3 regions of the Streptomyces sp. NPDC004065 genome follow, and region 3 is predicted to be linked to each of the others. Evidence: riboswitches for the same ligand, from Rfam matches in the RefSeq annotation. Region 3 holds a riboswitch; each other region holds the start of a gene.
The links. A riboswitch is a leader RNA that binds a small molecule or an ion and turns the genes downstream of it on or off. The one in region 3 is predicted to bind thiamine pyrophosphate.
Positions count from the first base shown of each region.

Region 1: linked by a shared signal. The riboswitch ahead of thiC (phosphomethylpyrimidine synthase ThiC) and the one ahead of thiO (glycine oxidase ThiO) in region 3 are both predicted to bind thiamine pyrophosphate.
Region 2: linked by a shared signal. The riboswitch ahead of ACI2LW_RS18640 (thiamine ABC transporter substrate binding subunit) and the one ahead of thiO (glycine oxidase ThiO) in region 3 are both predicted to bind thiamine pyrophosphate.

Region 1 covers NZ_JBJDQT010000008.1:44,939-47,198, forward strand. Annotated here, with positions in the region: gene ACI2LW_RS11880 (YibE/F family protein) at 1-628, opposite strand, end outside; TPP riboswitch at 700-876, shown strand; gene thiC (phosphomethylpyrimidine synthase ThiC) at 869-2,260, shown strand, end outside.
Region 2 covers NZ_JBJDQT010000016.1:109,659-111,918, forward strand. Annotated here, with positions in the region: gene ACI2LW_RS18640 (thiamine ABC transporter substrate binding subunit) at 1-1,025, opposite strand, end outside; TPP riboswitch at 1,106-1,212, opposite strand; gene rlmN (23S rRNA (adenine(2503)-C(2))-methyltransferase RlmN) at 1,294-2,260, opposite strand, start outside.
Region 3 covers NZ_JBJDQT010000017.1:143,229-145,488, forward strand. Annotated here, with positions in the region: gene ACI2LW_RS19470 (NAD(P)/FAD-dependent oxidoreductase) at 1-465, opposite strand, end outside; gene ACI2LW_RS19475 (hypothetical protein) at 498-911, opposite strand; TPP riboswitch at 966-1,077, shown strand; gene thiO (glycine oxidase ThiO) at 1,075-2,241, shown strand; gene thiS (sulfur carrier protein ThiS) at 2,250-2,260, shown strand, end outside.

The DNA of each region.
Region 1 (2,260 bases), on a different contig from region 3:
GCAACTCCCGTGGCGCGGAGGGCTCGTAGGCGACCACGACCTTCTCGCCCCGGTGCAGCTGCCGTGACTGGTCCGGCCGCACGATCTCGGTGAAGGTGCGGCCCTCGTCCTTCCCGGAGTCGACCCGGACGGTGGCCCTCTTGCAGGTGGCGGGCCGCAGCGCCCCCACGGCCGGGTCCGGCACGGCGGGTGCGCCCGCCGCCGCGTCCCCGCCGCCGGTGGTGCCTCCGGCGGAGTTCACGGACGCGCAGCTCACCTCGGCCAGTTCCGCGACCGTGGCCCGCTGCGTCTGCCGGTCGAAACCCACGCCCGTACGCTCGTGCGAGGGAGTGCCGCCGGGCCACAGGACGACGAGTCCGGCCAGCACCGCCGCGGCGAACGGGATCAGGACCGCCGCGATGACTTTGCGCAGGTGCCGGGAGACAGGAGCGGCCGGGCCGTGGCCGTGCCCGTGACCGTGGCCGTGACCGTGGCTGTGGGCGAGGTCGCGCGGAGGCGGTCCGTACCCGTCTCCGCGCCCCTTGCCCTGCCCCTGGCCCTGCCTGCCACCGCCCCGCGGACCGTCTCCGCCGCCGTCGTCGCGGTGCGGATCGGAGGGCGGAGGGGGGAACTGCTGCGTGGTGGTCACCGGTCGATCATCGCAAGCCGGGCGGAGGCCCACTGTTCACCGCGCCACGGATGACGCTAGCGTGGAGGCACCTTTGCACACGCGGGAGCTCGGAGCACCGGGCTGAGAGGGCGCTGACCCTCATCCTCGCCGTGTTTCACGTGGAACAAGCGCTGTTCCAGGCGGAGTACGGGGGATGAGAACCGCTGCGTCGACCGCCGAACCTGTTACCGGGTAATGCCGGCGTAGGGAGTAGGTCTCATGACCGACAAGGACGCACGCACGCCTGCCTCCACGCAGGACTCCGACCGCGGGAACGACCCCGCGGCGCGCGAGGAGGCCGGGAAGTCCGTCGGCTGGCACAAGGCGTACATCGAGGGTTCACGCCCCGATCTACGGGTGCCGGTCCGTCAGGTGCATCTCACCAACGGGCAGTCGGTGACGCTGTACGACACCTCCGGCCCGTACACCGATCCACTCGTCACCACCGACGTCCGCAGGGGCCTGCCACCGCTGCGGGAGAACTGGATCGTCGCCCGCGGGGACACCGAGGAGTACACGGGCCGACCCGTCCGCCCCGAGGACGACGGCATCAGGCACACCTCACCGCGCGGCGGACTGCGCAATCTCGACGCGGTGTTCCCCGGACGGCCGCGGCAGCCGCGCCGGGGACGTGACGGCCGGGCGGTGACCCAGCTCGCCTACGCGCGCCGCGGCGAGATCACGCCGGAGATGGAGTTCGTGGCGATCCGGGAGAACGTCTCCGCCGAGGTGGTCCGCGAGGAGATCGCGGCGGGCCGGGCGGTACTGCCGGCCAACGTCAACCACCCGGAGATCGAGCCGATGATCATCGGCAAGCGTTTCCTGGTGAAGGTCAACGCCAACATCGGCAACTCCGCGGTGACCTCGTCCATCGAGGAGGAGGTCGAGAAGATGACCTGGGCGACCCGCTGGGGCGCCGACACGGTCATGGACCTCTCCACCGGCCGGAACATCCACACCACCCGTGAGTGGGTGCTGCGCAACTCCCCCGTCCCGATCGGCACGGTGCCGCTCTACCAGGCACTGGAGAAGGTCGACGGCCGGGCCGAGGAACTGACCTGGGAGATCTACAAGGACACCGTCATCGAGCAGGCCGAGCAGGGGGTGGACTACATGACCGTCCACGCCGGGGTGCGCCTGCCGTACGTGCCGCTGACCGCGAACCGCAAGACCGGCATCGTCTCGCGGGGCGGCTCGATCATGGCGGCCTGGTGCCTCGCGCACCACAAGGAGTCGTTCCTCTACGAGCACTTCGAGGAGCTCTGCGAGATCCTCGCGGCCTACGACGTCACCTACTCGCTGGGCGACGGTCTGAGGCCGGGCTCGATCGCGGACGCCAACGACGAGGCCCAGTTCGCGGAGTTGCGCACGCTCGGGGAGCTCAACCGCGTCGCCCGGCGTTTCGGCGTACAGACCATGATCGAGGGCCCGGGACACGTCCCGATGCACAAGATCAAGGAGAACATCGACCTCCAGCAGGAGATCTGCGACGAGGCCCCGTTCTATACGCTCGGCCCGCTGACCACGGACGTCGCCCCGGCGTACGACCACATCACCTCGGGCATCGGCGCCGCGATGATCGCCTGGTGGGGTACGGCCATGCTCTGCTAC
Region 2 (2,260 bases), on a different contig from region 3:
GGCGCCATGGTCTCGGGGTGCTCGGCGGGCGGGCCGAACCGGGTGAACTCGGCGGGCACCGCGGCCTTGTCGGTCACCGGGTAGACGAACATGTTGAGGGGCATGTCCTGCTGGAACTTCCGGGAGATCAGGAAGTCGAGGAACGCCTTGCCGCCCTCGGCGTTCCGCGCGTTGCTCAGCAGCCCGGCGAACTCGATCTGCCGGAAGCAGGTGCCGGCCGCGACGCCGGTCGGCGCGGTCTTCGGCCGGGGGTCGGCGTAGACGACCTCGGCCGGCGGCGAGGAGGCGTAGGAGACGACGAGGGGCCGGTCGCCCTTGGCCTTCCGGCCGCCCGCAGAGCCGGAGAACTCCTCGTTGTACGCCTGCTCCCAGCCGTCGACGACCTTGACGCCGTTGGCCTTCAGCTTCTTCCAGTACTCCGGCCAGCCGTCGTCGCCGTACCGGGCGGCGCTGCCGAGCAGGAAGCCGAGGCCGGGCGAGGAGGTGGCCGCGTTCTCGGTGACGAGGAGGTTCTTGTACTCCGGCTTGACCAGGTCGTCGAAGGAGGACGGCGGGGTCAGCTTGTGGTCGGCGAAGTACTTCTTGTCGTAGTTGACGCAGATGTCGCCGTAGTCGACCGGGGTGACCCGGTGCTTGTCCTTGTCGAGCCGGTAGGCGGCGCCGACCGCGTCGAGGCCCTTGGCCTCGTACGGCTGGAACAGGCCGTTGTCCAGGGCTCGGGAGAGCAGGGTGTTGTCGACGCCGAAGAAGACGTCGCCCTGCGGGTTGTCCTTGGTCAGGACGGCCTTGTTGACGGCCTGGCCGGCGTCGCCGTCCTTCAGCACCCTGACCTTGTATCCGGAGCTCTTCTCGAAGTCGGCGACGACGCTCTTGGACGCGGCCCACGAGTCGTGGCTGACGAGGGTCACCGTCCTGGAGGCGGCCGGGGACGAGTCGCCCTTGCCCTGCGTCGACCCGCACGCGGACAGCGTGACCAGGCCGAGCCCGACCGCGACGGCGGCGAACGTCTTGGAGTGCGTGTGCACTGGATGTCCTCCTGGGGTTGGCCAGGAAGAGACGCGGCCCTGCCCGGTGTCCGCGGGGGACGCCGGGCAGGGCGCAACAGCTCGAGTGATGACCGAACTTCCTACCCAGAATGACCTGGGCGAGGTTCAGAGGGTCTGCGGCCGGTTGCCGCACTCTCAGCGCTGTGGCGCTCCCCTGTCGGAATATGAATCGGAATATGAAGATGTGACGTTGCCCGTCCGCACTCGCGTACGGACCGGCACTGACCGGAATCAGACTACCGCCCGGCTACCGCTCGGTGGCAGCCAGCTGTCCGCACGCCCCGTCGATCTCCTGGCCGCGGGTGTCCCGGACGGTCACGGGTACGCCGTGGGCGGCGATCGCCTGGACGAACGCCTTCTCGTCCTCGGGCCGCGAGGCGGTCCACCGGGAGCCGGGCGTCGGATTGAGCGGGATCAGGTTGACGTGCACGGGCCTGCCCTTGAGCAGCCGGCCGAGCCGGTCGCCCCGCCATGCCTGGTCGTTGATGTCGCGGATCAGCGCGTACTCGATGGACAGCCGGCGCCCGGACCTCGCGCTGTACTCGAACCCGGCGTCCAGCACCTCCCGCACCTTCCACCGCGTGTTGACGGGCACGAGGGTGTCGCGCAGCTCGTCGTCCGGGGCGTGCAGGGAGATGGCGAGCCGGCACTTGAGACCCTCGTCGGCGAACCGGTGGATCGCCGGGACCAGGCCCACCGTGGAGACGGTGATCCCGCGCTGGGACAGCCCGAGGCCGTCCGGCTCGGGGTCGCTCAGGGCGCGGATCGCGCCGACGACCCGCTTGTAGTTGGCGAGGGGCTCGCCCATGCCCATGAACACGATGTTGGACAGCCGGGCCGGGCCTCCGGGCACCTCGCCGTCGCGCAGGGCCCGCATGCCGTCCACGATCTGGTGCACGATCTCGGCGGTCGACAGGTTCCGGTCCAGCCCGGCCTGCCCGGTCGCGCAGAACGGGCAGTTCATCCCGCACCCGGCCTGCGAGCTGATGCACATGGTGACCCGGTCCGGGTAGCGCATCAGCACCGACTCCACGAGCGTCCCGTCGAACAGCCGCCACAGCGTCTTGCGCGTGGTGCCCTCGTCGGTCGACAGATGCCGCACGACCGTCATCAGCTCCGGAAGCAGCGCCTCCCGCAGCTTGTCCCTCGATGCGGCGGGGATGTCGGTCCACTGCTCCGGGTCGTGCGCGTACCGCGCGAAGTAGTGCTGCGAG
Region 3 (2,260 bases):
GACGACCACGATGTCGTGCTGCTCGGCGAGCACCGGCCGCAGGCGTCCGGCGTCGTCGAGGGTGCGCAGCAGGTGCACGCCGGGGACGCCCTCGGTGCCCGGCAGCCGGACCGGTTCGGCGCCGGTGGCCAGGACGAGGACGTCGTAGGGCACCGGCCCGTCGGAGGTGTCGAGCACATGGGTGTCCGGGCGGACGGCCAGCGCCTCGCAGCCGAGCCGCAGTTCCAGCCCGAGGGCCTCGAAGTCGACGTCGAAGGCGGAGTCCTCGGCCTTGCCGAGCAGGATCGCCTTGGACAGCGGGGGCCGGTCGTAGGGCTGGTGGGGTTCGGCGCCGATCAGTGTCACGGTGCCGGTGAAGCCCTGCTCGCGCAGGGCTACCGCGGTCTGCACGCCGGCCATGCCCGCGCCCGCGACGACCACGCGCCGCGGCTGTGACGTGCCCTGTTCCTGCGTCTGGTCGCTCACCTGATCACCATAGTCAACTGACGGCCCGTCAGTCATGGGGCGTGCTCGGTGACCTGCTCCACGGCCTCGGTCACCTGCTCCACGGCCTCGGTCACCTGCTCCACGGCCTCGGTCACCTGCTCCACCACGCTCGTTCCGCTGCCGGGGCGGGACTCCCACCGCCAGGTCTCCTCCAACCGCACCCTGCCGTCGGGCAGTTCGACCACCGTGGACACGCAGTGCCCGCTCGCGGTCGTGCCGTCGCGGCCGAGCTGGACGTACCGGAAGTCCAGCCGGTCACCCTCCCGGGTACCCAGCAGACGGCCGCGTACGACGTCACCGCCCGCGTACTCGGCCCAGATCTGCCCGTCCCGCTCGTGGTAGGTGAAGCGGGTCCGGGTGCCGACCTGGCCCGGGGACTGGTCGGCGACGGGGGCCAGGACGAGACCGTCCAGTGAGGCGGGCATGACGGGAAGGCTCCCTTACGGGTTCGGCATCGCGCGGGCTAGGGTGGCCACCGTACAAGCACTCGCGGGAGCCCGGACGCACCGGGCTGAGAGGGAGGCTGGCGGCCTCCGACCGTACGAACCTGATCCGGGTCATGCCGGCGAAGGGAGGGGCTGGACGCCCATGCCGTCTTCACGTACGTCGGACGTCCTCGTCATCGGGGGCGGGATCATCGGGCTGGTGACGGCCTGGCGCGCGGCGCAGCGCGGGCTGTCCGCGGCCGTGGTGGACCCCGAACCGGGCGGCGGGGCCGCGCAGGTGGCGGCCGGGATGCTCGCCGCCGTCACCGAACTGCACTACGGCGAGCAGACGCTGCTCGGGCTCAATCTGGCCTCGGCCCGCCGCTACCCGGACTTCGCGGCCGAGCTGACCGAGCTGACCGGCCAGGACCTCGGCTACCGCCGGTGCGGCACGCTCGCGGTGGCGCTGGACGCCGACGACCGGGCCCATCTGCGGGAGCTGCACGCGCTGCAGAGCCGTTCCGGCCTGGACTCGCAGTGGCTGTCCGGACGGGAGTGCCGGCGCCTGGAGCCGATGCTCGCGCCGGGCGTGCGCGGGGGGCTGCGGGTGGACGGCGACCACCAGATCGACCCGCGGCGGCTGGCGTCCGCGCTCGTGGCCGCGTGCGAGCGGACCGGGGTGGTCCTGCACCGCGCCTGGGCCGAGCGCCTCACCGTGGACGGCGACCGGGCCACGGGCTGCGTACTGGGCGACGGCACCGCGCTGCGGGCCGGGCAGGTGGTGCTCGCGGCGGGCAGCCGCAGCGGGCGGCTCGCGGGCGTGCCCGACGACGTGCTGCCGCCGGTGCGGCCGGTGAAGGGGCAGGTGGTGCGGCTGACCGTGCCCCGGCGCCACGCCCCGTTCCTGAGCCGCACCGTGCGGGCCGTGGTCCGCGGCAGCCACGTCTACCTGGTGCCGCGGCTCAGCGGCGAGCTGGTCGTCGGGGCCACCAGCGAGGAGCTGGGCTGGGACACCACGGTGACGGCGGGCGGGGTGTACCAGCTGCTGCGGGACGCGCACGAACTGGTCCCGGGGATCACCGAGCTGCCGCTGACCGAGACCCGCGCGGGGCTGCGCCCGACCTCGCCCGACAACGCGCCGCTGCTGGGCCCCACCGAGCTGGACGGGCTGCTGACGGCCACCGGGCACCACCGCAACGGCGTCCTGCTCGTGCCGGTCACCGGCGACGCCCTGGCGCACGTCCTGGCCACCGGCGAACTGCCCGAAGTGGCACGCCCGTTCAGCCCGCGGCGGTTCTCCGCCGCCGCGCTCACGGAGCAGCCCGCATGAGCGGCCGGATCACCGTCTC